DNA from 2 places in the Desulfitobacterium sp. THU1 genome. Region 1 is predicted to be linked to the other one. Evidence: a T-box and tRNA genes for the amino acid it is inferred to sense, from the RefSeq annotation. Region 1 holds a T-box; the other holds one or more tRNA genes.
What was found. A T-box is a leader RNA that pairs with one kind of tRNA and senses whether it is charged. The one in region 1 lies ahead of ileS (isoleucine--tRNA ligase), so its partner is inferred to be a tRNA-Ile.

Region 1 (16,322 bases):
ACTAACGATGTACTGCCCCTTAAAGCTTGTGAGCGATACCGTTCAAATCATTGCCCACGTGTTGCAATTCTTGAACCATCATCGCTATTTCTTGAGTAGCTTTTGCTTGTTCTTGGGCAATCACATTGTTTTGAAATACACCCTTAACGATTTCTTCCATGGTTTCTTGAAACTTCATCAGAAGGTCATTGATCTCATTAGCTGAACGATTGCTTTCCTCGGCTAGCTTCCGGACCTCACCGGCAACCACTGAAAACCCTTTACCCAACTCACCAGCTCGAGCCGCCTCAATTGCTGCATTAAGGCCCAAGAGATTCGTTTGCTTCGACACACGACGAATAAATTCAGTGACCCCTTCTGTAGCCTTTACTTGCTGCTTAGCCTCTTGGGCGACAGTAGCGACAGTCTGGCTCACACTGGCAACCTCTTCAGAAGAGGCAGCCATTTCTTCCAGTGCTCCGGCAGCCTGCTCGATAGACTCTCCTATATGATCGACATGCTTCTTAAGAATTTCCTTAAGCTCTTCATCACGTAGCAAATAAGCAACCATGGCAGCAGCAACCTTAGCCACAGGAGTCACGATGGCGAGGGGTCCGGCAACTCCAAAGGTTCCCACCTTTTCTTCTTCTAAAAAAATAGCAAGATTCAAGCCCTCGCGGATCTGTCCTGAACCATTGGCTTCATCTTCCGCTGTAATCTTGATTTCGTTGATTGGAGTACTCATAATGCGCTGAGCGCCCGCATGTAAAACGCCTACCCGTAGCCTTGCTGAATCAGCAATAATAATGCCATGGGGGTCACAGACGATGCCGTGGTATCCACTTTCCGAGTAAATCAAATCAACAATTCGGTTGGCCAGATTCTCCGTGACTTTTTTCATAATCCTCTCTCCTACCTCTGCTGTGCGTCTTAGTGTCAACTCCTTAAGGGGCCGAAAAAATTATAAAACGCGCAATTTTCCTATTATTTTTATAATACTCACTTATCTAATAATTGTCCAATGATTTAAGGAATAAATTGTGACCTATTACTCTAATTTGGGTATTATTTTGGGTATTAAATAAAAGAGAAAAGACTTGCCTGGTAAAGTTCCAAGAAGTCTTTCTAAATAACAACCAATTATTTATCTAAGTTCTAGAGGCGGCTTACCACCGATGCACATCTTGGGCATAGACTCGGATGGTCTTGATCTTGACCCACTTTAGCATCATAAATCCAACAACGTTCACATTTATCACCGGCCGCCGAGCCCACTGCGATGCCAAGCCCTTCAATGGATTCCGCCATGGTGATTCCTTCTGGTTTTCCCTCTCCTGCTTGGTGTACATAAACCTCAGAGACAATAAAAATCTCCGCCAAGTTCGGAATAGCCTTCAAGAATGCTTCGAGTTCTGCATTCGGGTAAATCTCGACTCGAGCTGTCAACGAGTGGTTAATCAGCTTATCTTGACGAGCCTTTTCGAGGGCCTTCGTTGCTTCTGAACGCACAGCCAATAGAGTATCCCATTTCTTTTCCAAAACTGCATCCATCCATTGGGGATTAACCTTTGGCATTTCCTCAGTTTGGATATTCGAGCCTTCAGCTATTGCTGGGATATATGGCCAGATCTCATCTGCCGTAAAGGTTAATACCGGAGCAATCAGGCGTACAAGAGCATCAAGGACATCATAGAGTACGGTCTGAGATGCGCGACGCAGAGCCGAATTCTTGCCTTCCACATAAAGGCGATCTTTGGCGATATCTAGGTAAATCGCGCTCAATTCTACAGCACAGAAGTTATGAACGCTATGATAAACCCAGTGGAATTCATATTTTTCATACCCTTGCAAAACACGGTCAATGACTTTTCCCAGTTGGAGCAAAGCCCAACGGTCGATTTCCGGTAACTCCTCATAGGCGACCCGATCCTTAGCAGGATCAAAGTCATTGAGATTACTGAGTAAGAATCTTAACGTGTTGCGGATCTTACGATAGGCTTCCGTCATCTGCTTCATGATCCGCGGTGAGGCGGCAACGTCATTTTTGTAGTCTGTTGAACAAACCCAGAGTCTCAGAATATCCGCACCCATATCCTTGGTAACTTGTAAGGGATCCACACCGTTACCTAAAGACTTGGACATTTTTCGGCCTTTCTCATCCACAATGAAGCCATGGGTTAAGACGGCTTTATAAGGGGCCTTGCCATAGGCAGCAACGGATGTTGAAAGGGAGGAATTAAACCAACCCCGATGTTGATCCGAACCTTCCAGGTAAAGATCAGCTGGCCAAGCAAGCTCTTCTCGCTCCATCAACACTCCTGTATGGCTGGTACCAGAATCAAACCAAACATCCATGATATCCGTTTCCTTGCGGAAGGACTTGCCACCGCAGGAGCAGGTGAAGCCTTCCGGCAAGAGTTCTTCGGCCGGACGGACAAACCACGCATCTGAGCCTTCGACACGGAAGATTTCTTGAACCTTGGTGATGGTTTCATCGGTGATAATCTCTTTTCCACAATCCTCGCAGAAGAAAATGGGAATGGGCACACCCCAAGTCCGTTGACGGGAAATACACCAGTCTCCTCGATCCGCTACCATGTTATAGATGCGGTCTTTACCCCAGGTAGGAATCCATTGGACATGATCAATTTCGTTCAGAGCTTCCTTGCGGAAACCATCAATGGAGGCGAACCACTGTTCAGTTGCCCGATAGATGATGGGGTTTTTGCATCTCCAACAGTGAGCATAGCTATGCTTAATCTTAGCCTCATGAACCAAGGCATGAAGATTCTTGAGGTCTTCAATAATCACCGGATTTGCCTTATCTACCTTCATGCCGGCATAAGCTCCGCCTTCAGCAGTAAATTTCCCTTGATGGTCAACAGGGCAAAGGACTGGCAGGCCATATTCTTTGCCCACGTTAAAGTCCTCTTCTCCATGTCCGGGAGCCGTGTGAACACACCCGGTACCGGCTTCCAGGGTTACATGATCCCCAAGGATGAGTACGGAATCCCGATCGATGAAAGGATGCTTAGCTATCACACCTTCCAATTCTTTACCCACAAAGCGCTTTTCAATAGGAAGTTCTAAATCCCAAGTCGAGCGTAAGCTATCTAGTAGCCCCTCCGCCACAATCCAATGTTCATTTTCTACCTGAACCTGTACATAGGTAAACTCCTCATGCAAGGTAATCGCTAAATTTGCTGGAAGCGTCCAAGGGGTTGTGGTCCAGATGATAACATAAGTGTTGTCCTCTGTAAGGACGCCCTTTCCTTCCCTGACAGGAAATTTCACAAAAATAGCATCCGATGTTTTCTCTGCGTATTCGATCTCTGCTTCAGCCAGAGCCGTTTCGCAAGAGGGACACCAATAGACGGGCTTCAAGCCCTTATAGATATAGTTCTTGCGTGCCATTTTACCGAAGACACCGATTTGAGCCGCCTCATACTCTTTTTCCAAGGTCAAATAGGGTTTTTTCCAATCTCCCCGTACACCTAGCCGTTTAAATTGCTCACGCTGAATGCCGACATACTTTTTGGCGTACTCCTTGCACATTCTGCGGAACTCAACCACGGAGACCGCATGACGGTTGACGCCTAACTTCTTTATGACCTGTTGCTCAATAGGCAAACCATGAGTATCCCAACCGGGGACATATGGGGCATCAAAGCCATTCATGGTTTTATATTTGACGATAATATCTTTGATAACTTTATTTAATGCATGGCCAAGGTGAATATCCCCATTGGCATAGGGCGGCCCATCATGGAGAATAAACTTCGGACGGCCGTCCCTTGCCTTTTGCACCGTGTCATAGATGTCTTGATCTTCCCATTTTTGCATAATTTCCGGTTCCCGCTGGGGAAGATTTCCACGCATAGGGAACTCTGTTTCCGGTAAATTCAACGTATCCCGATAATCCATAGTAGATTCCTCCTGTGATGAGTTAAAGTATAAAAAATCCCGATCCCTAAAAAGGGACGGGATATTACTCGCGGTACCACCCTTGTTGCCGGATGTCCCGGCCACTCGGAGTCCTTTAACGGGGACGAGGCGGAAGGCTTACTCAAAGTTTCAGCACTTCACTCAAAGGGGATACTCCTTGGTTCACCTCACAGGCTTTCACCATCTCCTGCTCGCTATAGAGGCTCCATTCAAGGACAGTCCTTTTCAACGCACTTAATTATTTAGAACTTTATGATACCAATAATAATACCCATACCTAGTGAGGTTTAGTCATTCAACACCTTGCGAACAATCGTAACCAGCTTGGCTTGGCCTTCAAGATTAACTGGTTCCCCCATAAACAAGCAGAGATAGGGGGTCTTTCTATCTTTCCACACGATGGTGAATTGATTAAGATCCTCGCGCTTTAAAGTCATAGGATAAGAATCCGGCTCAGTCGATAAGCCCACCACCACACCCCGTTGCTCCATTTCATCTAAAGCACGGAACGCACGATCCAAAAGATCATCACTGCCAGCCATCAAGATATCGCCCTCACGATAAGGACCAGGCTCTGCCTTGCCAATATAAATGACTTGAGCTTCTTCAATATCCTTCAGAGTATCAGGCGAAGAGGTCAGCTCTGTTTCGTGGCGCCCAATCTTCCCTGTGAAAAAACCTTGTTCCTCCTTATGCATTCCTAAACCTTGCACAAGAAAGTCGGAGTCAAGCTCCGAAAACAAAATGCTCTTCATAAGAAATCTTCTTCCCCTTTAAAAATGTCTAGATTTCATTCTAGCACAATCTCTTATGGTAGTGCAAGCATTCATGAGACAGGATTGTTAAGGAATCACGATAGTTTAGGAAACACGATCCTTTTCAAAGGCTTCCGCCAAATCCAATTGGGCAAGTAAAAAGGATTTTAGTTGAGTACGAATCATTTCCCGACGTTTTTGCAATTCTTCTATTTCATCATTAACATATTGCAGCTTATTCTGAGCTTCGGTTATTCGTCTTACTTTCTCTTGTTCAACTTCCTTGAGAATAAGTTCAGCCTCATGACGAGCAGCTTGTTTGACTTCATCAGCAGTTTGCTGAGCTAGCACCATCGTCTGCTGCAAGGTGGATTCTAATTGCTTGTATTGCCTTAGCTCCGCATCCAAACGTTGGACCTTATCTCTCAGTTCAAAATTCTCGGCGTAAACAACCTCAAATTCCTTGCTGACGCTTTCCAGAAACTTCTCCACTTCTTCCGTATGATAACCTCGGACCCCTTTGCGGAACTCTTTATTTTGAATATCGATAGGAGTTAATGCCATAATTCATCCCCCTCTTATGTCTTCCGAGGTATATAGCGAATGATGTTCCAAGCAATTCTCCCCTTGCGAGTCTCCATCGATTCTACTAAACGAACTCGACCGTAGCCCCGACAAGATAGAATATCTCCCTGCTTAACCTCTAGATCTGTTTTGGAAACTACTAGATCGTTACGCTTTACCTTCCCCTGTTTAATGTGCTCTTGGAAGATAGAGCGGGAGACATTAAAACTACTGGAAGCAACTGCGTCTATCCTTGATGATGCTACGGTAATGCGCCGCTCTTCTCCCTGTTCAGCTGGAATCTCCTGATCTCCTTCGACAAGCTCCACTTGGATCCGTTCCCGTCCGGCTTTATCCCATTGGCTGAGCAGAACATCAGCTATACCATGGGCTACTGCTACAAAAGCGCAGTGTTCACCGACGCGAATATCCCCAATCACTTCTCGTTTTAATCCCATACCCATCAGAGAACCCAAAATCTGACGATGTTCCATCGTCCCATGGGGATCAAGGGTCTTTGCTCTTAAAACCTTAACCTCACTGGCAACACTATCGAGCATACGATGATCGTCACCAATCAAAAACCGGGCTCTTTCCGCGTCAGGCAGTCCGCCCTCGGCTCGAAAAACGAGACCTTCCCGTCGCAGAATCCCTTCAAACCAGTTCCCTAAGGCTTGACTTAAAAAGGGAGTCCAAACCGGCCTTGAGGTGTTGAGGGCATCCTCGCACAAATCCAAGAGATGTGCTGCTTCAAGCTTCAACTCTTTATCAGACCAAAAATTCAAGCTAGTGCGATCCATACGATGGTTCATAATGTGCCTCTAAAAGGAAAGCAGAAGACGTAATAAGCCGGGCAAAACAGCCGTCTTAATAATCATAAGCGTAAAATAGGCAAGGATCGGCGAAATATCGATGCCAAATCCAGGTCCCCCAAACTGAAAACGCTGAAAGGGCTTCAGCAGAGGATCTGTAATCTCATAAAGTGCCCGTACCAAACTATTATATGGTACGTTAGGAAACCAAGAGAGCAAGGCCCGCGCAATGATAGCCCACATAAGGATCGTGATGACGGTGTGAACTACTTGATAAACGAATAGTATATTAATCACTCCTTATTTTGTTAAAGACCAGAAAAATCCCTTTTCCTTAAAATCATCCTTCATTTCCCCGGAAATATCTACATTATTGGGAACAAAAAGAAAAATGCCATTGCCAACCTTTTGCATGTTTCCACCCAAAGCATAGGTCGTCCCACTCACAAAGTCGACAATCCTTTTTGCCAAATTACGATCTGCATTTTCCAGGTTCACAATCACCGGACGGCGATTTTTTAGCTGATCAGCAATGTTCTGGGAATCTTCAAAAGCTTGGGGTTCGAGTACAACGACTTTAACCTGCTTTTGGGTATGGATACTTACTACTTGTGCCCCCTTGCGATTGTTTGTTGCTCTTGTTTCTTCTCGGACAACCTCTTCTTGGTCATCTTCTTCAAAATAATCGTCTTCAAAGTCTTCATCAGCAAAACCCATAATTCCAATCACTTTGTCTAACAACTTTGCCATTTTAGTAACCTCCTTAAAATCAATAAATGAATACTTCTATGTGAATCAAGTTAACAAACTATGTCCCTTAAGAGCGTTCACCAAATATCTGCCTGCCAACTCGGATCATCGTGGCACCCTCTTGAATTGCCCACTCAAAATCATGGCTCATCCCCATAGAAAGTTCCTTGAGGGCGACATGAGGTATATTGTTCACCTGAAGTCGCTCGTTCAGCAAACGCAGTTGACGAAAATAACCTTGTGTCTCTTCCTGAGAAGCACCTAATGCCCCTATAGTCATCAGGCCGTGGACCCGGACATGTTCGCAACGAGCCACTTCCGACAGAAAATCTTCCACTTCCTCGTCTAATAATCCTGCTTTCTGAGGATCGCGAGCGATATTAACCTGGACCAGGGTTGGCCAAATCATCTGCCGCTGTGCACCGTGATGTTCCAATGCTTTAAGCAAGCTTATCCTATCAAGGGAATGAATAAGCGTAATCCTAGTATCTAAATACTTTACCTTATTGGTTTGCAAACGGCCAACCAGATGCCATTCACAATCCTCAGGGAGATGATCCACCTTCTCTTGCCATTCCTGAACCTTATTTTCAGCAAAGGCACGTTGTCCTGCTTCATAAGCACAGCGAACCACATCGGAACTCATAGTCTTGCTCACTGCCAGAAGCTTTATTTCGGAAGGGTTGCGTCCACTCATAGCAGCCGCCTGATTCATCCTCTGACGGATATCTGAGATATTTCCATTTATATCCAATTCGAACACCGTCCATTTTGATTCAATTCTACAAAGAATGCCTATTTCCTGCTACTTCTAGACCACAGTTTATAATTGTGTGACATTTTTTATATTGATAGTAAGACCATCTAGACCCGTACGGGGATTGATAATGACAGGAATACCATGGGGTAAATTCTCAACACAGACGAATTCGTCATTTTCATCCAGTATTTTTACCTTGCGGTATTGGATAGCACTTTCCTGGACTACATAAACTCCCTGTTCTTCCCCCTTAATCCAAAGGCTACTTTTAGGAATCAGAATTCCGCTAACGGTAGGCTTCACAACCAGGGCAATCTCCTGAAATCTTTGCCGGCTTGTCCCATCGATATATTGGTTGAATTGAACCACCAACCCCTGGGGATCATCAAGAAGGCGCATGATTTTAGCAGTGAAGCTTTGATCGTTGATAAGCAACTTTACATTCTTACCCACCTCATACCCCTGAGTATCCACCTTGATTACCGCTACCGTAGGCAGAAGGTTATTGACGATTTTACCGATAACCTTGCCGCTGTCCACGCTGACCCCTGAACTCTGCGCCCTCTGAGCATCCTGACTAGGCTGAGAAGCTTGAGCTTCTCTATCGCTCGGATTGCTCTGAGGTGCAGGTGCTGTGGTCTCTGCGCCGGATTCAGAGCTACCGGCAACCGTCTGTTGAAGAATTTTGCTGACATCCATGGAAAGAAGATGCTCAGGAGTCAAAAATGTTTCCAGACCATCTGTTGCGGAATATACAAGTCCACCGATCGGTGCGACTAGGGTATTCGACTGGGCTAGGTTATCCTGCCCAAGGACAACTCCTCCCGATTGAATCGTTGCAACAGGGTCTCCTTTGCGGATTCGTTCTCCCTCTTGAACCAAAAACTTTGGTGTTCCTGCAGCAGGCGCCTTGAGGAGAGTTTCTTCACTGGCAAATACCACGGAGACTATCTGCTGATGTTTAATATCTCCTTGCTTCGCCAATTCCACCTTGAGAGAGCCTGTTAAGAAATTTGAACGGTAAACCCAGCCCAACGAACCGATGAGGAGTAGTAGAAGAGCCCCCACCCCAACGACTCGTATCAGGCTATAGACTAGTGTCCTTGGGCTCCTCTTCAATTGTTATCCCTCCATTTCTAGTCGGTAATTCGCAGATGAAGACGGATCCCGAGCCCAACTTCGATGTCACCCAAATCTTCCCTCCAGCTCCTTCGACAATATGCTTAACAATACTTAATCCCAGCCCTGTTCCTCCTTGCTCACGAGAACGAGCCTTGTCCACTCGATAGAAACGCTCAAAGACACGGGGGAGATCTTCTTTAGGAATACCACAGCCTGAATCACCAAACTCTAATCGAATGGCTTGGTTAACATAAGACGCATGTAGCCACACTTCACCTTTTGCAGTATATTTCACAGCATTCTCCATCAGGTTGAGAAGTACTTGGCTCAACAAATCGATTCCCATAGCTACTTCCGGCAATTTACTAGGAATTACGACTTCAAGATCAATACTTTTAGCTTCTGCATAGGGTTCTATCACCGGTTTAATCTTTTCATATGCCTCTTGGACCCTACTTCTACCGCTGCTGACATCTGGGCGTTGGTTTTCAATTCGAGATAGGGTCAGCAATTCATCCACTAAGCGTTGTAGGCGTAGAGTCTCCTTATGAATAATATTAAGAAAGCGCTCCCGCAAGTCGGGGTCCTCTGCCGCTCCATCCATAAGGGTCTCCACAAATCCCTTGATCGAAGTCAGAGGTGTTCTTAGTTCATGAGATACATTGCCAACAAACTCTGTCCGCAACTGCTCTAAACGACGAAGCTCTGTTATATCATAGCAGACGATAACCGCTCCCTGGGAACGATCCTTCTCTCCCAAAATCGGACTGACCTGAACGCGAATCATCATTTTGGAACGCATAAGAAGCTCGGTTTGTCCGGGGAGACTTTTCTCTAAAGCCGTGGAGATAAGCTCTTCTAACTCTTCAAACCCACTTAATTCAGTAAGGTATCTATTCCTTACCGCTTCCTGCTTTTTACCGAAAAGCTTCTCTGCAGCGCGATTCAGAAGGACGATTCGTCCCACATGGTCTAGGGAAATGACCCCTTCTTGCATTCCTGCAAGAATCGCTTGGATCTTTTGTGATTCTTGACGGTTAGTGGATATACTGGCCTTGAGTCTCTGCCCAAGCTCAGCCACCTCTCTGGACAAGCTTCCCAATTCATAAGTAAACTCCGGTAAATTCGTGGGTAGGGACTGTTCCTGCGCAATCCCTCTAACAGCACTGTAAATCCTTTCTATCCGTTCCCCGAGCCGGTCAGCAAAGAAGTAAACAATTCCACCCGGTAGAAGTATGGCAAGGGCAAGTGCCATGAGATCTATCTCCATACTAATCCCAGTTTGCTCTTGAGCACCTAACCAGAAAAGCAGAAGAGAAAGAGCTGAGACCAAGAGGTAGATTGCAATAATGAGCCATTTAATTCTCATAATCTAACCTTTCAACCGATATCCTATACCCCGCAGTGTTTCGATATATTCGGGATCGGAAGGGTCTTTCTCAATTTTTTGGCGGAGATGTCTCACATGAACATCCACAGTTCGTGTATCTCCCGCATATTCATAGCCCCAAATTCGTTCTAAGAGTTCATCTCGGGTATATACCTTACCAGGATGAGTGGCTAATACACGCAAAAGTTCAAATTCCTTGGGGGTCAGTTCTATGTATTCCCCTCGTACAGACACTCGGAAACGTTCTAGATCAATACGCAGGTCCTGACGAACTATGTCTGTCTTCTCTTCACTTGGCTTATTGCGTCGCAGCCTTGCCCGAATTCTTGCTACCAGCTCTCTAGGACTAAAGGGCTTCGTAAGATAGTCATCTGCTCCGATCTCCAGCCCAAGTACTTTATCAATCTCCTCACCCTTGGCGGTAAGCATAATCACCGGTAGATCAGCAAGCTTTGGCACCCTGCGCAGCTGGTTGCATACTTCAAGTCCGCTCATACCTGGTAACATAATGTCTAGTATCACAAGATCGGGGACCTTTTCCTCTATAACACTTAAAGCCTCAGATCCGTCGGAAGCCAACAGTACCTGATAGCCCTCCTTCTCCAGATTAAACTTAAGTAGCTCTTGAATTAGTTCATCATCATCAACGACCAAGATAACGGCCATGATTACTCCTCCCTTTTTGGCAAGCGACGAATCCAACCCGCCATTCTTCCTGTCTTCGGGCCCTCTCTGCGATGGGAAAAGAAGGAATCTGTATGACAGGCAGTGCATTCACGGGCGATCCAAATCTTTTCCGGTGGTATCCCCGCTTCCCTTAGGATCATCGAGTTAGCCTCCTGCAAATCCAACTGGGAATGTCCTTGTCGGCCAGGTTTTAGAAAGGGTGTTTTTGAAAAGCTCTTCTCGAATTCCATCCGTACGTGTTCATCCACTTCATAACAGCAGGGCCCGATACTCGGTCCGATCGCTGCCCAACATTCTGCAGGGTCACCCCCTCGTAGACGAAACATTTCTAACATCTCACTCACAATCTTCCCCGAAGTACCTTTCCAGCCCGCATGAGCAATCCCTACCGCTTGGAGAAGAGGATGATAGAAAAACACCGGGACGCAATCCGCAAAGAAGGCCATAAGAGCAGTATGGGTCACAGTTATTAATCCATCGACACCAGTAATTACGGTGTCAAGAGAATCACTCCCTCGCCCGGCATCCCTTTCAGTAACTTGATGGATCTTTGTTCCATGGACCTGTTCCCCTAGAGCGACCTCTCCTGACAGAGCATTCCATTCAGCAAACCATAACTTGCGATTAATTTCCACTTGGTTTGGGGAATCCCCCACATGGAGTCCAAGATTTAAGGTCGCATAGGGAGATGAGCTAATCCCTCCCCAGCGTGTAGAAAATCCAATCTGAATACCCTCCGATTCCCATACGGGAAGAGTAAGATAGACTAGTTCTTTTCCCTGGCGCCAACTCCATGCCATTTGATTACCCCCATATTCATCCTATTGTAACTATACCATAAAGTTCCTGAGGGATGTACTCCCCGAAAGTCCTATTCTTGGCATGATTTAAGCCTCCTAAAGGATTTTTCCTTCAGAAGGCTCTTCTATCTTTAACAAGAATTCATTCTCATTAACGGCGATCATCCACCAAGACATTGAAGTCCGGCAAATCAGTAGCATCGACCAAAATTACATCGACCCCAATCTTCTTCACACGCTCCCAGGGAATGAGAATATCCTCATTTCTCCCGCCGAAAAAACCCCAGCTTCGAGAGGCGCCCTGCACCACGATCCCTTTAATGGAGCCTCGTTCTAAATCCAGATCTAAATCTTTGATGGGGCCCAAGCGGCGACCATCTTTGATATTTACGATATCTAATAAGCGTAGCTCAGAGATCCGCATTTCTTCTACCTCCCCTCTCCAAATTTATATTCGAGAGGGAAGATGATTATTCTAAACTAGACGAACTTACGCATATGTCCTAAGGCTGCTTTTTCTAAGCGGGAAACTTGGGCTTGGGAAATACCAATTTCGTCGGCAACCTCCATCTGAGTTTTGCCATGGAAGAAACGCAAGGACAAAATAAGCTTTTCCCTTTCACTTAGCCGCCGCAGGGCTTCTCGAACTGCGATACCTTCTAGCCAGCTGTTATCGGAATGCTTCTCATCACCGATTTGATCCATCACGAAGATGGGGTCTCCCCCATCATGATAAATCGGTTCAAACAGGGAAATCGGCTCCTGGATGGCATCTAAAGCAAAAATAACCTCTTCTCTGGGTAATGTAAGCTTAGCAGCAATTTCCGATACCGTAGGTTCTCGTGAGCATTCACTGACCAATTGGTCTCGAACTTGTAGCGCCTTATAAGCAATGTCCCGTAGGGAGCGACTGACCCGAATTGGGTTGTTATCCCGTAAATATCTGCGAATCTCACCGATGATCATGGGAACCGCATAGGTAGAGAATTTTACATTTTGACCAAGATCGAAATTGTCAATGGCCTTCATCAAGCCAATACAGCCAACTTGAAAAAGATCATCCACATACTCTCCCCGATTAGTGAATCGTTGAATTACACTCAGGACTAATCTTAAATTCCCATAAATCAACTTCTCCCGTGCTTCTTTTTCGCCGCTTTGATAGGCAATGAATAATTCCTTCATTTTTGCGCTACTAAGAACAGGCAACTTTGAGGTGTTCACTCCACAGATTTCTACTTTGTTTAAAGCCATTTGAGCACCCTCCAAGCCAATTTTCTCTTGGAAGAGTATGCCCGATGGGATTGAAACTTATTCCAAACGAATGAATTCTTTCCTTAAACGGCGGATTATTCGCTTTTCTAAACGAGAAATATAGGACTGGGAAATGCCCAGCCGATCCGCTACTTCCTTTTGGGTTTTTTCCTCACCATTGTCCAAGCCAAAGCGCAATTCCATAATCATTTTTTCCCGATCTGTCAGCCTTGCCATAGCTAAATGCAAAAGCTGGCGATCCACCTTTTCCTCCAGTGGTCGCGAGATAATATCATTTTCCGTACCAAGCACATCGGAGAGTAGCAATTCATTGCCATCCCAATCGATGTTCAAGGGTTCATCGAAGGAGACCTCCGTGCGTGTCTTATTATTGCGACGCAAATGCATGAGAATTTCATTTTCTATGCAGCGCGAGGCATAGGTGGCCAGCTTTATCTTCTTTTGAGGATCAAAGGTATTTACGGCTTTAATCAAGCCAATGGTTCCGATGGAGACGAGGTCTTCGATACCGATCCCGGTATTCTCAAATTTTCGGGCAATATACACCACTAAGCGCAGATTTCTCTCGATTAGAATATCACGAACACTAAAATCCCCCTGCTCCAAGCGTAATAGAAGCTCGCCTTCTTCATCTGAATTAAGTGGAGGAGGCAGCGCTTCACTGCTACCCACATAATAGATTTCATCCCAACCACCGATTTTGCGTATCAAAAGCGATTTAATCTTAAAAAACCATAATTTAACGTGTTCTACTATCCTTTTCATTAGCCTTCCTCCGCTCCTCGAACATGCTCTGGATGCAGCAAGGCTTGGTAGGTTCTATCCGAACTAAGCCCATGCTGCACTAAAGCTAAGGTTGCTTTCATTTCTTTCGGTTCCGACAAGGATGTGCAAACCACCTTATGGGGTCGGATGCCGAGAAGCCAACTCTTATGTCCCACCCCTTGATAGGGGATAAAGACAAAATACTTAATCCACAAGGAATCAGACTGCCAGAGCCATGGCCAGGGATCTTCTAAGTCGCGCCAAGCTCCCTGCAAAGCTGGTAACAGCTCTTCAGGCATGACCGTTGCAGCTATTTCCTCCTCCACCAGAATGACAGGATTACCGGTGAGGGGGTCTCGCAATTGGTTCCCCGTATCCAGTAATGCTCTCACCGTGATTGAACTTTCATCACCCATTTCTGCACCTAGGTCAATCCGGAGATCATAGAGTGTGGCTCTCGTCTGGGCCGCTGATCCTAAAATGCTCTGCCAGGCATTTTGACTAACCCACCATAATCCTACCCCTAAAGGCAGGATCCAAAGGTTTTTCATGCCTATGCGTAAAGAGCTGCCAAGAATGCCATCGAAACTAACCCAGCCCCAGACAGCATAGACGAGCCCTCCAAGACCCGCCGAGACAATCCAAAATAATAATAGTGTCTTGAGATAAGGCCGTATCCCTCGATAAGGAAATGCAAGCCCAATCATAAGCATAGGGACGAGAAATTTGCTCAATTCAAAAACGAACGAGGCCGGAGCATAGGCAGAGAGAATTACCGGAATTTCTCCAGCCATCACTCCGGCCGCAAGCCTCTTGCCTCGGAGGGGAAAATTCAATAAGTGGGCAACGAGAATTATGAGCAAGGCATCCATACTCCCATTTACTACTAGATCAATATCTAAATACCTCTCCATAACTCATAGTAGCCCTTTCCACCATCTCTCCCAAATTATACCGAATAAGGAGAATAAAAGCTGTCGGAATAGGCGGGAATATTTAAGAAAACTATTGCGACTTGTGACTAAAAATCGCGTTTGAAACCACCTGACCACAAAAAAGCCATAGTCTATGACCTTAAGGGCCCAAACTATGGCTTAGATACTTAATTGATATTACACATGATTTTGTTAGATAAGTTTTGTCACATGAGTCGAAAGAAAACTAACAGCTATCAAAACTCAAACAAGATAACACTCTCTTAACGTTTGCGACGCAAAAACTCTGGAATATCTAGCTCCTCAGCTGTGGCTGCCACGGGACGAATCGCCTCATTAGCACTACCTCTTAACCCAACAGTAGCAGATTTCTGTTGTTCAAATCCTGTTGCAATGACAGTCACCCGAATCTCTTCCTTGAGGCTTTCGTCAATTACGGCGCCAAAGATAATGTTAGCTTCCGGATCAGCTGCCTCTGCAATGATTTCCGAAGCTTCATTAACTTCGAACAAGGTTAAATTCGAACCACCAGTAATGTTTAAGAGGACCCCTTGTGCACCCTCGATAGAGGTCTCCAACAAAGGACTAGAAATAGCTTTACGGGCAGCATCTGCCGCTCTATTCTCGCCGGTAGCTGCTCCGATTCCCATTAATGCTGAACCTGTGTTACGCATAATCGTCTTCACATCGGCAAAGTCCAGATTAATCAAGCCGGGTACAGCAATCAGGTCAGATATCCCTTGAACCCCTTGACGCAGCACATCATCAGCAATCCGAAAAGCCTCATGAAGAGCTGTATGCTTGTCCACGACTTGGAGCAACCGATCATTGGGAATAGTGATCAAAGTATCAACTTTAGACTTAAGCTCGGCAATTCCTTTTTCTGCCTGCATAGCCCTTTTTCTTCCCTCAAAGGAAAAGGGACGGGTCACTACACCTACTGTTAAGGCTCCCAATTCTTTAGCAATTTCAGCTACGATTGGTGCTGCACCAGTTCCAGTTCCGCCGCCCATTCCGGCGGTGACAAAGACCATATCTGCACCTTTAAGGACATTTATTAATTCTTCGCGACTTTCTTCAGCGGCCTTCAGACCGATTTCCGGATTCGCACCCGCACCAAGACCCTTGGTAATTTTATTACCAATTTGGATCTTCTCTCCGGCACGTGAGAGGTTGATCGCTTGAGCATCCGTATTCACCGCTACAAAATCTACACCTTTTAAGCCGGCTGTAATCATACGATTTACAGCATTATTTCCACCACCGCCAACTCCAATCACTTTGATCTGGGCAAATTGATTAAAGTCCATGTCGAATTCAAGCATTTAGCTTACGACCCCCCCGCTAGTATTAGAGCATTACCTATTCATGGTCACATTCAAGTGATAATGACACAAAAAAACACCTGTACTCGTGATAAATTCTATGAACAAGCAGTTTATCCTTCTTTTCACTTCAACTTTTTTAATAGGAAATATCATCCACAAAGCTATATTAGATGGATTCTCAACAAAAAGGGTGGTCTACCCCTAATGTACTCTTTTTTGAAGCAAATGTCTGCGAATTATCGCTAAGTTGTTGAATAAGCGGACTCCAAAAGCCACCACAGCCGCTAGGAATAGGTCGACCCCGATTCGGTCACCTACATAAGCAAGTATTCCTGCCAACAAAATATTGGTAAAGAAACCGGAAAGAAACACAACAGAGTCAAAATGGTTCTCTTGAGCGGCTCGGATACCTCCTAAGACAGAGTCCAGGGCAGCTAAGATGGCCACAGAAAGAT
Region 2 (16,322 bases), on a different contig from region 1:
AGGAAGGCAGTATTTTCGGCAACGTGGGATAGATGATGAAACCATCAAGCAATTTCGTTTGGGTTATGCTCCAGATCGCTGGGAGGGTCTTCTCGAGGCGCTGAGTGCACGAAAAGTAAGTCCCCAAGAGGTGGTTCAAGCGGGCCTTGCTTTAGAACGAGAGTCTTCGGAGGGGAGAACCCGTGGATTTTATGATCGTTTTCGTAATCGAGTCATCTTTGCGATTCTTGACTCGCGTCAGCGAACCATCGGTTTCGGCGGGCGGGTTTTAGATAATTCAACCCCCAAATATTTAAACTCACCTGAGACTGCTTTTTTTAACAAGGGACATCATTTATATGGTATGCACCGAGCCCATCAAGGAATCCGCGAGCGTGGATTCGCATTGTTGGCAGAAGGTTACATGGATGTTATCGCCTTGCAAAAAGCAGGTTTCAAGAACGCAGTAGCTTCATTAGGAACAGCTTTAACTCGTGATCAGGCAAAACTGATTCGCCGCTATACTGGACGAGTGGTGATCGTCTACGATGCGGATCAGGCAGGAATTCAGGCAACCCTACGAGCCGGAGAAATAGTGCGGGATATGGGCTTTCGCGTAGACGTCTTAAGTCTCAGCGGAGCTAAGGACCCGGATGAATACTTAAAAACCTTCGGAGTAGAAGAATTTAATAAAGCTCTCGCCCAAGCAGAGCCTTATATTCAATTTAAATATCATGTTTTGATCAAAACCACCCCCCCCGAATCAGCCCCGGAGAAGGCGGAGTTAGTCCGAGAACTAGCACCCGATATTGTGAAGGTACAGAGCCCGGTCGAACGAGAAGGGTATGAACGGTTCTTAAGTCTGGAGCTTAGTCTAACTCTAGATAAGGTCCAAGAGGAAATCGCCGGATTCGATCAAAAAACTGCGCAAAAGACTGCTGAGAAGGAAAAATTAAGGCAGAAACAGGATATTTCTGTAAAAAACAGGGATAATATCAATAGGTGTGCAAATCCATCATCAAATGGAGTGTCAGTCTCTGACGGGGCGTATCGAGCTGAGCGAATTCTCTTGCGTCTTTTGCTTGAACAGTTGATTCCCCTCTCCGAATTGAAGACACACCTCGAAGCAGGATTTTGGAAAGTACCCTATCATCAACAGATATTTAATCATATTGAAAAAGCACCTAATCTCGGAAAAGGGGCTCTACCGAACATGGATGACGATACCTTGCTAAGCAAGGCTGCACAACTCATGCTCGAGGAGATAGACCTAGCCAATCCGGAACGGCTTTTTCAAGACTGTCTGAAACAGATACATTCGCAAAAAGAGGAAGAAACAGTGGAAGAGCTTCAGGCTCGCATGGTGGACTTAGAAAAATCCGGCGATTTGGCAGGCGCTTTTGCCCTGTTAAAGGAGATAGGAGAGCGGTTGAGAAGTGGCGAAAACTAAGGTCATGAGCACAAACAAAAAAGAACCTCAGGAAGGAGGGGAATCCATGAGCGTTAATCAATTGAAGCTCGATGCGGTGAAAGAACTGATATTGCAAGGCAAAAAGAAGGGTTCTTTAACCTACCGGGAGATCATGGATGCCCTCCAAGGAATTGAGCTCACTGCCGATCAAATTGACGAAGTGTACGAACAACTTGGCAAAATGGGAATAGACGTCGTCAATGAAGCGGGTGAAGTCGAAGCCTTAGTCAAGGTCAATGATACAATAGTAGATGACGATGTGGATGAGGATGAGGTAGAAGAAGAGGTCGATGTGGACCTTTCTATTCCTGAAGGTGTGGGGATTGATGATCCGGTCCGTATGTACCTGAAGGAGATTGGCCGAGTTCCCCTTCTTTCTGCTGAGGAAGAGATTGAGCTGGCCAAACGGATGGAGCAAGGAGACGAAAGCGCCAAACGCCGTTTAGCTGAAGCTAATCTGCGTCTGGTTGTCAGTATTGCCAAACGTTATGTAGGTCGAGGTATGTTATTCCTGGATTTAATTCAGGAAGGTAATCTTGGTCTTATTAAAGCAGTAGAAAAATTCGATTATGTTAAAGGCTTTAAATTCTCTACCTATGCTACCTGGTGGATTCGTCAAGCGATCACCCGGGCGATCGCAGACCAAGCCCGCACGATTCGGATTCCCGTGCATATGGTGGAGACCATTAATAAACTTATCCGCGTCTCCCGTCAGCTCCTCCAAGAATTAGGGCGCGAACCAACCCCTGAGGAAATCGCTACCCAAATGGATATCTCCGTGGAGCGAGTGCGGGAAATTATGAAAATTGCACAAGAGCCAGTGTCCCTTGAGACTCCGATCGGGGAAGAGGAAGACTCTCACTTAGGGGACTTTATCCCCGATGAGGATGCTCCGGCGCCCTCTGAAGCAGCGTCCTTCATCCTCTTGAAGGAACAGCTGGAAGAGGTCTTAGAAACACTTACTCCTCGTGAGGAGAAGGTATTACGTCTACGCTTTGGTTTAGATGATGGTCGCACCCGTACCTTAGAAGAGGTTGGTCAAGAATTTGGCGTGACCCGCGAACGGATTCGTCAGATTGAAGCAAAGGCACTGCGGAAGCTTCGCCATCCCAGCCGGAGCAAAAAGCTTAAGGATTACCTAGAATAAGAGCTGCTTTAGGAAAATAGAGGATTTGTTCATCTGTTTGATTGAGCTAGGGATAAATTTTAAAATTAAAATTTATCCCTAAAGCTTGACTAGTAAATACGAATCTCGTATAATAAACCCTGCGAAGAGCATTCCTCGATAGCTCAATGGTGGAGCAACCGGCTGTTAACCGGTAGGTTGTAGGTTCGAATCCTACTCGGGGAGCCATTTTTTTTGGGCCTATAGCTCAGCGGTAGAGCCCCCGGCTCATAACCGGTTGGTCCCAGGTTCGAATCCTGGTGGGCCCACCAACCCAAAATGGCCCGTTGGTCAAGCGGCCTAAGACACCGCCCTTTCACGGCGGTAACACGGGTTCGAATCCCGTACGGGTCACCACTAAGAATGAATGTAGCGAGATGTGTATTGCATCTCGCTATTTTTACATATGCCAGATATAAATACCCCAAAATAAAGGGACCGGAAGGGGATTTCCTATGACAGTTTCGGTGAGTATTGGTCCACGTCTACAAATGGTGGCTAAATTTGTGCCTGAGGGTTCGCAACTTGGTGACATTGGCACAGACCATGCCTATCTGCCCATCTACCTTTGGGAAAGTGGGAGAATAAAGAAGGCTGTTGCGGTGGATGTCCACGAAGGACCGTATCGCTCAGCCTGTGCGGCCATCAAAGGGCGTGGTTTAAACTCGGTTATTGACGTGCGCTATGGAGATGGGCTAGCGCCGATTCAGCCGGGGGAGGTGGATACCCTGACCTTAGCGGGGATGGGTGGGAACACGATGTTGGAGATTTTCGCCGCCCAGGGGTTGGTGATGTCGCGGATTAAGGACCTCATTTTGCAGCCTCAGGGGGCAGAAGGCAAAGTCCGCTTAACCTTGCTTCAAGAAGGCTGGAAGCTGATACAGGAACGCTATGTAGCGGAAGAAGGACGTGTCTACATAGTCATGCATTTCTCCCGTCGTGCAGGGTACACTGGAGAGGAATTGCAGACAATGGTTGAGAAGTGCCTCAGGAAGCTTCACGTAGCTGTAACCTCTCTGGAAAGTCTACAAAAGCAAGAGCAAGTCCAAGAGCTTACCGAGAGCCTAATCAGGAAATGGATTTGGGAATTTGGCCCCCTGTGTCTCGAAGACCCCCAAGAAGAACTGCGAGTTCTGCTTCATGAGCAAAAACGCAATTTACATAGGACCATTGGTGAGATGAAAAAATCAGCCCAAGAAAAAGTGCAAAAGCGAATTGATGAGTATGACCTGAGCATCAGGGTGTTGGAGGAGATGGAAACATGTCTGTTTCAGTCGGTGTAATTGCTCAAACCATCGAAAAGATTGCCCCCAAAGGGTGGGCTGAAGAGTGGGACAATGTGGGTTTGTTGGTGGGCGGCTTCTCATCCTCCGTCGACAGAGTTCTAATGACATTAGATCTTACTCCAGAAATTTTAGAAGAGGCTATCCAAAAGGATGTCCAGCTGATTATCGCCCATCACCCGATCATGTTCCGGCCCCTAAAGAACTTACGTTCAGATAATCAAGGAGCACACTTGCCTCTTAAGCTGATTCAGGCCGGGATTGCCTATTATGCTGCCCATACCAATTTGGATCAATCGGCCTACTCTTCCAGCCGGAGCTTAGGTAAGGCTTTAGCTCTGGATAAGATGGAGTATTTACGAGTTACGAATAGTGAAAAGCTTTTAAAGCTCGTTACTTATGTTCCCCAAACTCATGTGGAGCTAGTTCGTCAAGCTCTTGCTCAAGCAGGGGTAGGAGCTGGTATAACCGATGGCCCCCATGCCTCTGAGTACTCCGAGTGTTTTTTTGCAGGGGAAGGAACAGGGATGTTTCGCCCCTTGGCAGGTGCACATCCTACTCTGGGTGAGATTGGAGAATTGACCTGCGTTGATGAAATTCGACTGGAGAGCATACTATCGGAAGGGCTTATCGAGCGTTCCTTAAAAGCCTTGAGAAAAGCTCATCCCTACGAAGAGCCTGCATATGACTTGATACCACTTTATAACACAGGTGTGGCTCAGGGCTATGGGGTGAAGGGATATCTCAAGCAGCCGGTGAGTTTGGAGAGCATAGCAAACCAACTGATTGTGGAAATGAAGAAGCTTGCACCCACAAACCTGGCTGGAGAACCTATTTTACGTTTAGCGGGAGACCCTCAAGGGCTCATTCACAAAGTTGCTATCGTCAATGGCAGCGGTGGTAGCTTTATCCCTAAGGCTCTCTTTAATGGAGTGGATCTTCTGATTACAGGCGATGTGGATCATCATGAAGCCCTAGATGCTCTAGAGGCAGGATTATCCATCATCGATATGGGGCATTTCTGGGGTGAAGTCGCCATGGTACAGTCCCTTGCTGAGTATCTAAGTCGCGAAAAAGCCCTAAATGGAGTAGAAGTGCTAATAAGCCAAAGAATGAAAAGCCCTTGGAAGTCGCTATAGATTTCGGTTAGTCAAGCAAAAGGGGTATGGCAACTGCTTTGTGAAAGTAGTTGCCATACCCCTTTTTGTATTTGGGCAAGGCCAGGTAATTTATAGAAAAATCAGAAAATTATTGACAAATATGATTTTTGACGGTAGAATAGTGTCGAAGGAAGAGATATTTAGAGTGAGAATTGAATGATTTCATTTTAACATTTGTTCTTTGCAGAAAACGAATCTCGTGATTTGAATCACGGATTAGAATTGAAAGATCTGTTAGACTAATAGAGAGTGAAAATTCACTTAATTATATTGAATTTAAGTGCAGCTCACTTAAATTTCATTTATTATAAGGAGGAATAATTTATGAGTCGTACTGAAATTCTAAGTCAAGAGCGTGATCGTATCATCATGAAGTTGTCTCAAGGCGGCATAGATAATAAAGCAAAATTAATTACATCCCTTATGGATATCGATGCAGAGATGGAAGAACTGCAAGAATCTGAGAAAGCTCTAGAAAAAGTTAATTAGATTGGAAATAGAACCATATTAAAGAATTTGACCAAAAGAGTAGAATGAAGTAATATAGTTAAGCGAAGTCAATCGGATGGTCGCGGAAGCAGGAACCGAAAGGTTGCTTCTGAGGAAAGTCCGGGCTCCATAGGGCAAGGTGCTGGGTAACGCCCAGTGGGAGGAATCCTAAGGACAGTGCAACAGAGATATACCGCCGATAGCGGAGGTTGGTCCCTGGACTGACTTTCGAGTAGGTAAGGGTGGAAAGGCGAGGTAAGAGCTCACCGGCAGCCTGGTGACAGGTTGGCCCTGCAAACCCCACTTGGAGCAAGACTGAATAGGGAGACTATAAAACGGCCCGTTTTTGTCTCCGGGTAAGGTCGCTTGAGGCCGTTGGTAACAGCGGTCCTAGATAGATGATCATCACCTTCTGAAAGGAAGGAACAGAACCCGGCTTATAGATTGGCTTCGCCTGATCTTCAGTTTCTTATGTAGAGCTGCATTTTGCAGCTCTTTTTTTGTCTTCAACTAACCTCATCAGCCTTGAATAGTTCCCCACCGCCAAGAGAAAGCTATCTAAAATAACTTTCTGGAAGGTGTACTTAATGAGAGCTATTGTCTATGAGGGAGTTCGAGATGTAAAAGTTAAAAATGTAGGTGACCCAGTAATAATCAACCAAGATGATATCATCGTTAAAGTTACTTCGGCAGCCATTTGTGGATCGGACCTCCACCTCATTCACGGTATGGTGCCCAATATGCCGGAGGGTTTTGTGCTAGGGCATGAAACCATGGGTATAGTTGAAGAAGTTGGAGACGAGGTTTATAAGGTAAAAAAAGGCGATCGAGTCATTGTTCCCTTTCCCGTCGCCTGTGGGCATTGCTGGTATTGTGAACATGACCTGTGGAGCCAATGTGATAATTCCAATAGCAATGGGGAAACGGGGGCTTATTTTGGCTACAGCTCGACCTTTGGAGGCTATGATGGCGGACAGGCTGAATACCTAAGAGTTCCCTACGCCAACGTGGGACCTAGAATTATTCCAGAGGAACTAACGGATGAACAGGTTCTATTTCTCACAGACATACTGCCTACTTCTTATTGGGGAGTAGAAAACGGTGGAGTCAAAAAGGGAGATACAGTTGTTGTTCTTGGGTGTGGACCAGTGGGTCTACTGACCATAAAATGGGCTATTTTTCAGGGAGCCAAGCGCGTGATAGCCGTAGACCACATCAGCTATAGGCTGGACCATGCTTATCGGAATTACGGTGTGGAAACTATTAATTTTGAAGAACATGATAATACCGGGGAATATATAAAGGAGATAACCCGCGGAGGCGCAGACGTTGTCATTGATTGCGTAGGCATGGATGGTAAAGCCTCTACGATCGAAAAGATTGAGACTATTTTGAAGCTCCAAGGAGGATCGAAGTCCGCTATTGAAATTGCCACCCAAGCAGTACGCAAAGGTGGCACGGTGTCCTTAGTGGGTGTCTATGGAGCTAAGTATAATCTATTTCCTTTAGGAGATTTCTTCTCTAGAAATATCACCTTAAAAATGGGACAATGTCCTGCTCATTCTTATGTGGATCGGATCCTAGATCATATTAAAACTGGACGGTTTGATGCTACAGATATCATCACTCATCGGTTGTCCTTGGATAAGGGAGAGCATGCTTATGAGATATTTGACGAGAAGAAGGATAACTGTATCAAAGTTGTCTTAAAGCCGTAGAAAGTCCAATCTATTCGACTTCTACCTGCTCGACATCCACCGCCTGATCAGAAGCCACCACAAGGCCGACTTCTCCTTTTAACTTTGGGTCGTTGACGACTGTATAAGGTTTATTGTATTGCCGAGCAATTTTTATATATTTGGCGCGAAAATCAAAGGCTAAATCTCCATTGAGGAGGAGGCGGGTAGACCGTGGGTCTTTCAGTGCCTCCTCGATTTCCGGGTAAACCTGTTTATCGTCAACTTGGTCCTTGGTCAGTAATTTCAATATACGTTCTCGAAATACCCCAAGATGTTCAAGCTTCTCACCCAGCTTGAGTTCGGGGGCTCCGTGTAAACCGACCATAAGACGTTCTTCCAATTCGCTTTTATTTTCACTCAAGCTAAGTCACTCCCATTAATATTTTTCTATGAATATCGTGCCCTGTTCTATCTTTTACTATCGGTGATTTGGTGGAGGATTAGGAAATCTGTTGATGAATTTTAGCCAGGCGGCGATTGCGCAGATAGAGCATAAAATCAGTCGATACCATGATGAGATTCAAGACATAGAGGAAGATAACTAAATCATATTGGAAGAAGAGCTTATGGAGGATACCAGCGACATAGCCTATTAAAATAATGATCAGGAAGAAGGCGCTTTTGCCTTCCACGGAACGGGATACATAAGACTTATAAATAGAAAAAGGCCAGGCGGCCCCGAAACACACCAACATCAGAGCTTCAAAAATACTCAACAAAGACGCCTCCTTATGAATGTGAAATAAGTCTGATCTTAGCTTAATAAGCAGCTAACTGAATTATAATCGATTCAGAGGTCATTGTCTCGGCAAATTTTTTCTTAATACGAACGAATTTTCAAACTTTTGCAACATAAGGTAATCCTATTGTCAAAGGAGGAAATATGGGGTTAAACTAAAAAGAATAGTAGGTTTTTATTAGCATAAATTGTCGAGATTAAGCAACCGTATTAAATATAAGCTAGATAAATCTGCTGTAGAGAATTAGGGTTCATAGCTAAAAGCGGAAATAAGCCAATGACGGCAGAATTTCCGTTAAAATATTTTAGAATTAAGGAGGGGATTTTATGAAGATCAGTAAAACAGCACAAGCAGGGGCCTTAGAATCCAATGACGTGCTTGTAACCGTAGCGCCTAATGAAAAAGGCGGGGTTCAAGTTCAGCTGGAAACCAAACGCGTTATCCTCAAACAATTTGGCAAGCAAATTGAGCAAGTAGTCAAGGACCAAGTCGCGGAAATGGGTGCAGAAGACGTCACTGTTAAGGTTCAGGATAAAGGGGCCTTGAACTACACCATTCGAGCTCGTGTTCAAACTGCCTTGGAGAGAGCTCTTGTCTAGGACAAAGCTTTAAGGGTAAGTGTTTTATAAAATGGTTTTGAAACACTGTTTTATTTATTGCTAAGGAGAAAAGAAGGGAGTCGTTTTTTATATGAAAAGGCTAAGAAGAAGTCTTTTGATTATATCCGGTAACAATCCTAAGCACATTCAAGATGCACCTGTATTCGATCCGGATGTGGTGATTTTTGATTTAGAAGAGCGGGTAGCAGCCCCAGACAAGGATAGTGCCCGTAATTTGGTGAGAGAAGCCTTGAGCTTCTTAGACTATTCTCAGGTAGAAGTAATGGTTCGAGTGAATCCACTCGATACGGAAGAGGGACAAAAAGACTTGGATCGTATTGCCCGAGTAAAGCCAGGTGCTCTCATTATCCCCAAGGCAAACGAGCAAGTGATTAAGCAAGCAGAAGGTCTGCTAACTAAAATAGAAAAAGAGGAAGGGTTTCCCGAGGGGTCCATCGAGATCATTCCTATTTTGGAAACCGCTTCAGGTATAGAAAATATTAATCAGCTCATATCCTCTTCACCTCGGGTGACCGGGTTGTGGTTCAACGGGGAAGGACTCATGGCTGAGTTTGGTACACAACGGACAAAAGAGGGAGCAGAGCTCTACTATGTGCGTGGCCGAGTTGGCATCGCCTGCCGAGCCGCCGGAATCGACGCTATCGACACCATATTTTCAGACGGTAATGATTACGAAGGCTTGGCCAATGACGCTTCGGCCGCAAGACGACTGGGCTTTACCGGTAAACTAGCCTTGGATGGTCGCCAAGTCGATACTCTCAATACCATTTTTCAGTAAATCACGATTTAGGAAAGGGATGAAAGAAGTACCATGAAAAATATACTTGGAAGAGAGATTCCAGATTATATAGAAGGATATGGTGAGGTTAAACCTTTCATGGGGGCCTTTGCCAATTACGGAGAGAGAGCCAAAGCCTCGGTTACCCTTCGCTCGGTTAAACCAGGAGAGAAGAAGCTTTTAGCTAGTATTGAAGAAGCCTTAGACAAAGTGGGCCTAAAAGATGGGATGACCCTATCCTTCCATCACCACTTGAGAAATGGGGATTATGTCCTCAATCAAGTGATGGCCGTCGTCGCTCAACGGGGCTACAAAGATATTCATGTAGCCGCAACCGGGATTTTCCCTATCCACGAGCCACTTGTGGATTATATGAAAAAGGGAATCGTTACCAAGATCTCCGTAAACTACATTTCGCCGGGACCTGTGGCGAAAGCCATTTCCCAAGGCCTCTTGAGGCATCCTGCTGTATTCATGAGTCACGGAGGACGTCCGCGGGCCATTGAAAGCGGTGATTTACACGTGGATGTGGCATTTATTGCTGCACCCACTGCCGATGCCTATGGCAATGTCAACGGAGTAGGGGGCCCTGCAGCTTGTGGTACCCTATCCTATGCAGTTGCAGATGCTTTTTTTGCGGATAAAGTAGTGGCGGTTACCGACCACCTCGCTCCTTACCCGGCTTGCCCCATAGAAATCACTCAGGACTTCGTCGATTATGTAGTTCAAGTGGACTCGATTGGTGATGCCAATGGGATTGTTTCAGGAACTCTTACAGTCACTAAGGATCCCGTGGGCCTGCGCATTGCCAAGATGGCTGCCCAATTGATCAATGAAGCGGGCTATATCCAAAACGAGATGTCCTTCCAAACCGGTGCCGGTGGTACATCTTTAGCCGTTGCTGCTGAGGTACGTAAGTACATGCAGGAAAAGAATGTTGTGGGAAGCTTTGCTGCCGGTGGCATCACTGGCTATATCGTCGATATGCTCAATGAAGGGCTGTTTAGAAATCTTTTTGATGTTCAGTGCTTCGACTTAAAAGCCGTAGCCTCTTACCGAGAAAATCCCCGCCATCAGGCGATGTCCGGTTCCCTTTATGGTAACCCTCATGATAAAGGGGCCATCGTCAACAACCTGGATGTCATGATATTGGGAGCCACAGAAATCGACACAGACTTTAATGTCAACGTAGTAACCGGTTCTGATGGCGTCATCATGGGAGCTTCCGGAGGGCATAATGATACTGCGGCAGGCTCGAAGATTGCGATTATCGTGACCAGCCTCACCAAAGGACGGCTGCCGGTTATTAAGGATCGGGTCACCACCGTGACGACACCGGGGGAAACCATCGATGTTCTAGTTACGGAGCGAGGAATCGCTATTAACCCGCGCCGCAAAGATCTTCTGGAAAAACTAAAAGACAGTGATTTGCCGATTATAACGATTGAAGAACTGAAAAAAATATCCGAGAGCTTAACCGGCGTACCGGAGACGATAGAATTTACGGACCGCGTCGTGGCTGTGGTAGAATACCGTGATGGAACCGTCATTGATGTCGTGAGACAAGCAAAAGAGTAAGACTTATAAAATGTAGAAAAGCAAGTTGCAACACGAGAATGAATAGGATATGATAATCTTAACATCGGGTTAACAAAGTGTTAACAAAGCATTTTGCTGAGCCGCAGGTTGTCTTTCTTAGAAGACTCGAAAACTGAATACTGTACTCCAGACACCCGAGATTTACCTTACAGAGAGAAAATGGTATAAGGGGCGTGTGCACAATGAAATTTCAAGACTTAGGACGAGGCGCGCGTATTGAACTGGCAAACATGGCAAAACAGTTGGGGATGAAGTATATTGGATACAATCCCGCAGCCCAGCAGGTTTCGCTGGAGTACAAAGGCAAAGGGATGACATATCACGTCGATGAGTTGGTAGCTGCATACCAACAATCCAATCCCACATCCTAATGGCATTAAGAAAGAACGAGAACAACTGAATAATAACAAAATAATAACTGAATAAGATCTACAATAGAATATGACACACAAAAAAGGGACTATGTAAGTCCCTTTTTTGTATAAAACAAAAGACGCATCCGTTTTCAGCTCTTTCCTATACATTAGCCATGGGCAAGCATGGGCTGTTGCATTAAATAAGCCGATTTACGTTTGCGCCTCTGATTCATATTGATGGGCAGACATTTGATGTTGCAGGTGAAGGACATGTTCACAGGCAGTGGACGATAAGCTACACCTTCTTCCAGAGCACGTGCTGCCTCGAAGTCACGGTACTCTCGCCATTGGGCAAAGAACACCTCCTTGCTTACCTCACATACCTCTCCGCCTGCCAGCTGGAAGAGAAAACGATCACAGCTGGGGTCTTGGACATAACAGATGATAAGATTATCGTGGAAGTACAATAGAAATCCCACCTTCCTCTTAGTTTTAGTTAGCCGCTTGACCTAGTATTTGTAAAGTGAATGTTAACTTAAGTTTAACAAAATCCAAAGAGATTTGAAAGTGAAATGTCCGACAAAATATACCCAGGTACCCACTTGACTCGCTCGCATATTAGGTTTGATGAAAGAATTTTGGCAAATAGGCGAGTAAAAAGTCGATTAGAAACGAACGATTATTTCGGGTCTTAAGGGTCTGCCACCTTCGTTTATTCACCAACGATTTGCGACAGATCCCTCATCAGATATAATGGGATAGACAAAAGAAACTATTGACGATTAGGGCTGCTTTTGGTAAAAGAAAGAGGAGACGAGTTTAAAGCCCAAATGACTCATCCCAAAAAGATGCTCTGTGCTCCCCGTAAAAAGAATCCCTCCTGGATTTAGGGAATCAGCAAATTTGCGATAAAGCATATCCTTAGCATCTTCTGTAAAGTAGATCACTACATTGCGACAGGCGAGTAAATCAAACCCAGAATCAAAGCGATCAGTGAGAAGATTTTGCTTCTGAAAGGTTACCGCTCGTTTGACCTGATCCTTAATTTGGTAGCCTCCATCCACAGGTGTAAAATACTTCGGAATAAGCTCAGGGGCCGTGCTCGCGAAATCAGCTTCTTTGTAGATTCCTTTTTTCGCCTGTTCAAGCACGTTGACATCGATATCGCTAGCTAAGATCGTGAAGCGAGCTTGCGGGAAGTATTCCATCAAGGTGATAGCCATGGAATAGGGTTCTTGACCACTCGAGCAGCCGGCACTCCAGATTTTTATAGGTGCCTTCTTTTCTAGGAGCTTGGGGAGAATCTCTTCGCGCAGAGTCTTCCATTGGTTGGTATCTCGGAAAAACTGGGTGACATTGATCGTTAAATGCTTGAAAAAGGCGTCGTAGAGATCTTTATCCAGATCAAGAGCCTTAATGAATTCAGGATAATTTTTATAGCCACGGGAGGACATAAAGCTGTTAATACGTCGCTCCATTTGATTTTGCTTATAAAAGTTTAGATCCAACCCGCTTTTCGGGTGGAATGCCTTAACAAACCATTCGTAGGTAGTGTTGTCTAGATTAGCCATAGTGGTACCTCATTTCATGTATAATATTTTAAGTGAATCATCCCAATAGGTCGATTATCAGGCCGCGTATTTCGTCGACTTGTGTGAGAATTTCTAGAGGCTTGGCCTGGGTATCCAGCACCTTTTGTCCGAGTTCTTCAAGGGCCTTATCAATTTCGTTGATTCGGGAAAGCACCTTGGGTCGTCCTTGAAAATCCCAAAAGGACTCTTCTGAGACCTGACGACTTTGACCAAAGGTCGAACGCAAAAAGGATTTGACCATGTCTTTGAAATCGGTCAGGTCACGCAGGGAGAAGCTCTCAGCGAGCTGCTGTCCCTTTTTCTCAAGACGAGTTAAAAATTCCTGAAGCTCTTGGCTTTGTAACTTCCGAGTCTGAGTGAGGACCTTGTTGAAATCAAGATCTCCCTTTGGAGATGAGCCAGAGGAGCGGGTGAGGGACTCTGTTTGTTGAGACCCGTTAATTCGTAGCGGCATCTTAATTCCCCCTGTAATGGACTTGAAAGGACGTTGTTCATGCAAACAAGACGGGTATTCTTGAAAATACTCCTTGGTCTCGGGGCCATGGCCTTACCGTGGACCGGTGTAGGCTACAAAGTAAAATCGGTTGTGGAGCCTTTGTTGGCACAGCCTCGGGCTAAGCTCTATCTTATCCCGCCGGAAGCCCAAACTATTAATGAGTATTTCCAGTCCGAAAGCTTAAGCAGAACGGCTATGGATGATATCCTAACTCTAAGCTCTGGCGAGATGGAAGGCCGGCGAGCGGGTGCGGCAGGCGAAGGTCGCGCTTCCCAGTATCTGTCACGGGAAATGAGTTTACTCGGCTTGAAACCTTTGGGAGACCAAGAACGGAGCTATGCCCAAGCCTTTACCATTCCGGAGGTCAAAGAGGAATTTGCTGGTAGCCGTTTAACCTTCTCTGTTGGTAATACTCAAATGCTACGTGCTCCGAGTTTAAACCTACTAGGTGGTCTGATGGGAAAGACGGAAAAAGAGGTTATAGTCTTATCTGCTCATTATGACCACTTGGGAGTTTATGATGGTAAGATCTATCCGGGAGCCAATGATAATGCCTCCGGAGTAGCCTGCGTACTCGATGTCATCCGCCGTCTGGTTCGGGAGAAAGAGACACCGCGCAAGACGGTAGTCTTTGCCTTCTGGAGTGCAGAAGAACTTGGCTTTTTAGGTTCAAAGACCTTTGTAGCGAATCCCACTGTGCCTCTGGAGAGAATTAAAGCGGTCGTGAACGTCGATACCGTAGGAAATGGCATGATCGGCAACTTTGGTCTCTGGACTGAAAACACCACGGATATCGCCTACCAGGCGGTTCATCAGGCAGCAGCCGATGCCGGCGCCAGTGCCATGCAGGTGGATAGCGGTGGCCATAACAGTGATCAGATGAGCTTTGCCCAAGCGGGCATCCCAGCAGTGACCCTCTTGGCTCGAGAGTGGCTGGTGAACAATCATACGCCACAGGATTCGCTGGGGAATGTGAAGATTGAGCAAGTCGAGTTGGCTACGGATATTGTTTATCGGGCCGTCAAGCATCTGGCTTATTAGGTTAGAACGGTTTTTAGAGTGTTATCCTAGGAGGGTGGTCTCCAGGATTTTGTTTTACATCGTTCACTCAGTAAGCTGCGCGGACCAATCTAACGCTCAAGCACTTCGCTCCGACGGGTGCCCGCCTAAATCGCCATCCCGAAAAGCGGGCGAGCTTTTCGCACTTGTTTGGCTCTCTAGGCGGTTGGAAACGTCCTGTTTCCAACCCGTCTCCGCTACGTGCTTTTCGCGAAGATTGGTCGCCGCTCGCTTAGAAGGCGTTCACTTTTGTAAAATAAAATCCTTGGGTAATATCTTGGGGTTATAGGGTAAACTCTAAAGTAACCTATAGAGGGTGAACTCTTTTATTCTTGTGATGCTTATTAGCTTAGAGACTTATTAGCTTAGGGACTTATTAGTTTAGGGATTTATCAGCTTAGAGATTTATTAGTTTAAGGTTTTATTAGCTAAGGTCTTATTAGATAAGGTATAGTATTACTCTACTATAACGATGACTCAGTAAATTCGCCAGTATAATTGTTGAGTTACTGATTATTAGACGGAGTTGGGGGAGTGCCTGAAGTTGGATCGGCTTCTAGGGACTGTCCCGGCTCCGTTAAGTCGTATTTGGAGCGAAGGATAACGAGGTCGACGCGACGATTTCTGGCGCGGTTGATTTCGTTATCGTTGGTGGTCACAGGGCGAAATTCCCCGTAGCCTGTGGCAGAAAGCTGCTCAGCAGGGATTCTTTCTTGCATGATATGGAGGACATTGGTTGCCCGTAAAACAGATAGCTCCCAGTTGCTAGGGAAACGGTCGGTATTAATGGGAAGGTCATCTGTGTGTCCTTCGACTTTGATATAGTTGGGTGCGGAGGCCAGAACGTTATTGATTTTTTCGAGAATTTCGCGTGCTCGGGGGGTAATGACCGCTGAGCCGCTCTCGAAAAGGAGTGTATCTTGAATACTGATGACCAAACCTCTTTCTTCAATAGAGGAGACCAGCTTGGTTTCGATCTGATTATCGAAGGCAAATTTATCAAGCTTCTGCTTGATTGATTCGATCGTCATATTCTCGATATCCGCATTGCCGGTACCTGCACCCTTTCCTTCTTCTAGGGTATCCCCGGAAGGTTCGGGTGTCTTGGTAGGATACGTCTCGATTAGGTTCGGCCCCGCGGGAGAAGTTCCAATCTCGACTTGGGCTGTTGAGGCTCCTCCCAAGGTAATGCTGAGCGATTCAGCCATGGCCTGGAATTTATCGGCATCAACCTTGCTCATGGAGTACATCACCACGAAGAAAATCATGAGTAAGGTAATAAGGTCGGAGTATGTAAGAAGCCAACGTTCCGAATTATCTTTTTCGGGTTCTCCACCACTTTTTCTTGCCATTATCTCACCTAAATTCTATGCTTTAAGTTATTGTCTCTATTTCAAACTTATTTTTAACTTAACATTAGTTGATTCCAAGACTCTCTGATCTTGCTTCATCACGAACCTGTACGGGCTCAGACATGCTCCCGAGGTGCGTCTTAAGCTTCTCTTTAAGGATAGAGGGGTTTTCACCTGCTTGAATGGAGAGGATTCCATCCATCACCATTTCCATGGCAGCCACTTCAAACCTATCCTTTTGCTTTAGCTTTGTAGCGATGGGAAGGTAGAGAAGATTTGCAAAGGCTACACCGTAGAGAGTTGCTAGAAACGCTCCGGCGATAGATTTGGAGAGGGCTTCAGGGTCTGATAAATTTCCCAAAACGTGCACAAGGCCCATTACCGTTCCGATAATCCCGAGGGTCGGGCTATAGCCCCCAGCCGCTTCAAATACGGAGATTCCAA

Region 2: it has a tRNA-Ile gene. The T-box ahead of ileS (isoleucine--tRNA ligase) is inferred to sense a tRNA for this amino acid. The anticodon was not compared.

Annotation. Positions count from the first base shown of each region.
Region 1 covers NZ_JBBWUA010000002.1:240,817-257,138, forward strand. The annotation lists gene AAC978_RS03405 (methyl-accepting chemotaxis protein) at 20-880, opposite strand; gene ileS (isoleucine--tRNA ligase) at 1,135-3,903, opposite strand; T-box leader at 3,953-4,162, opposite strand; gene AAC978_RS03415 (hypothetical protein) at 4,212-4,679, opposite strand; gene AAC978_RS03420 (DivIVA domain-containing protein) at 4,785-5,243, opposite strand; gene AAC978_RS03425 (YlmH family RNA-binding protein) at 5,258-6,055, opposite strand; gene AAC978_RS03430 (YggT family protein) at 6,065-6,352, opposite strand; gene AAC978_RS03435 (cell division protein SepF) at 6,356-6,805, opposite strand; gene AAC978_RS03440 (YggS family pyridoxal phosphate-dependent enzyme) at 6,873-7,559, opposite strand; gene AAC978_RS03445 (HlyD family efflux transporter periplasmic adaptor subunit) at 7,629-8,684, opposite strand; gene pnpS (two-component system histidine kinase PnpS) at 8,653-10,056, opposite strand; gene AAC978_RS03455 (response regulator transcription factor) at 10,060-10,743, opposite strand; gene pgeF (peptidoglycan editing factor PgeF) at 10,746-11,564, opposite strand; gene AAC978_RS03465 (YlmC/YmxH family sporulation protein) at 11,716-11,988, opposite strand; gene sigG (RNA polymerase sporulation sigma factor SigG) at 12,045-12,818, opposite strand; gene sigE (RNA polymerase sporulation sigma factor SigE) at 12,876-13,604, opposite strand; gene AAC978_RS03480 (sigma-E processing peptidase SpoIIGA) at 13,604-14,518, opposite strand; gene ftsZ (cell division protein FtsZ) at 14,803-15,864, opposite strand; gene AAC978_RS03490 (small basic family protein) at 16,069-16,322, opposite strand, start outside.
Region 2 covers NZ_JBBWUA010000019.1:39,154-55,475, reverse strand. The annotation lists gene dnaG (DNA primase) at 1-1,429, shown strand, start outside; gene rpoD (RNA polymerase sigma factor RpoD) at 1,416-2,597, shown strand; tRNA gene AAC978_RS13350 (tRNA-Asn) at 2,730-2,804, shown strand; tRNA gene AAC978_RS13345 (tRNA-Ile) at 2,813-2,887, shown strand; tRNA gene AAC978_RS13340 (tRNA-Glu) at 2,897-2,972, shown strand; gene AAC978_RS13335 (tRNA (adenine(22)-N(1))-methyltransferase) at 3,071-3,898, shown strand; gene AAC978_RS13330 (Nif3-like dinuclear metal center hexameric protein) at 3,877-5,037, shown strand; gene AAC978_RS13325 (hypothetical protein) at 5,383-5,547, shown strand; RNA gene rnpB (RNase P RNA component class A) at 5,612-6,003, shown strand; gene AAC978_RS13315 (zinc-dependent alcohol dehydrogenase) at 6,135-7,265, shown strand; gene AAC978_RS13310 (YueI family protein) at 7,276-7,647, opposite strand; gene AAC978_RS13305 (hypothetical protein) at 7,727-8,002, opposite strand; gene citD (citrate lyase acyl carrier protein) at 8,353-8,625, shown strand; gene AAC978_RS13295 (HpcH/HpaI aldolase/citrate lyase family protein) at 8,717-9,424, shown strand; gene citF (citrate lyase subunit alpha) at 9,458-11,002, shown strand; gene AAC978_RS13285 (hypothetical protein) at 11,206-11,394, shown strand; gene AAC978_RS13280 (hypothetical protein) at 11,547-11,858, opposite strand; gene AAC978_RS13275 (CheR family methyltransferase) at 12,162-12,950, opposite strand; gene AAC978_RS13270 (YaaR family protein) at 12,988-13,425, opposite strand; gene AAC978_RS13265 (M28 family metallopeptidase) at 13,465-14,508, shown strand; gene AAC978_RS13260 (flagellar motor protein MotB) at 15,033-15,878, opposite strand; gene AAC978_RS13255 (flagellar motor protein) at 15,943-16,322, opposite strand, start outside.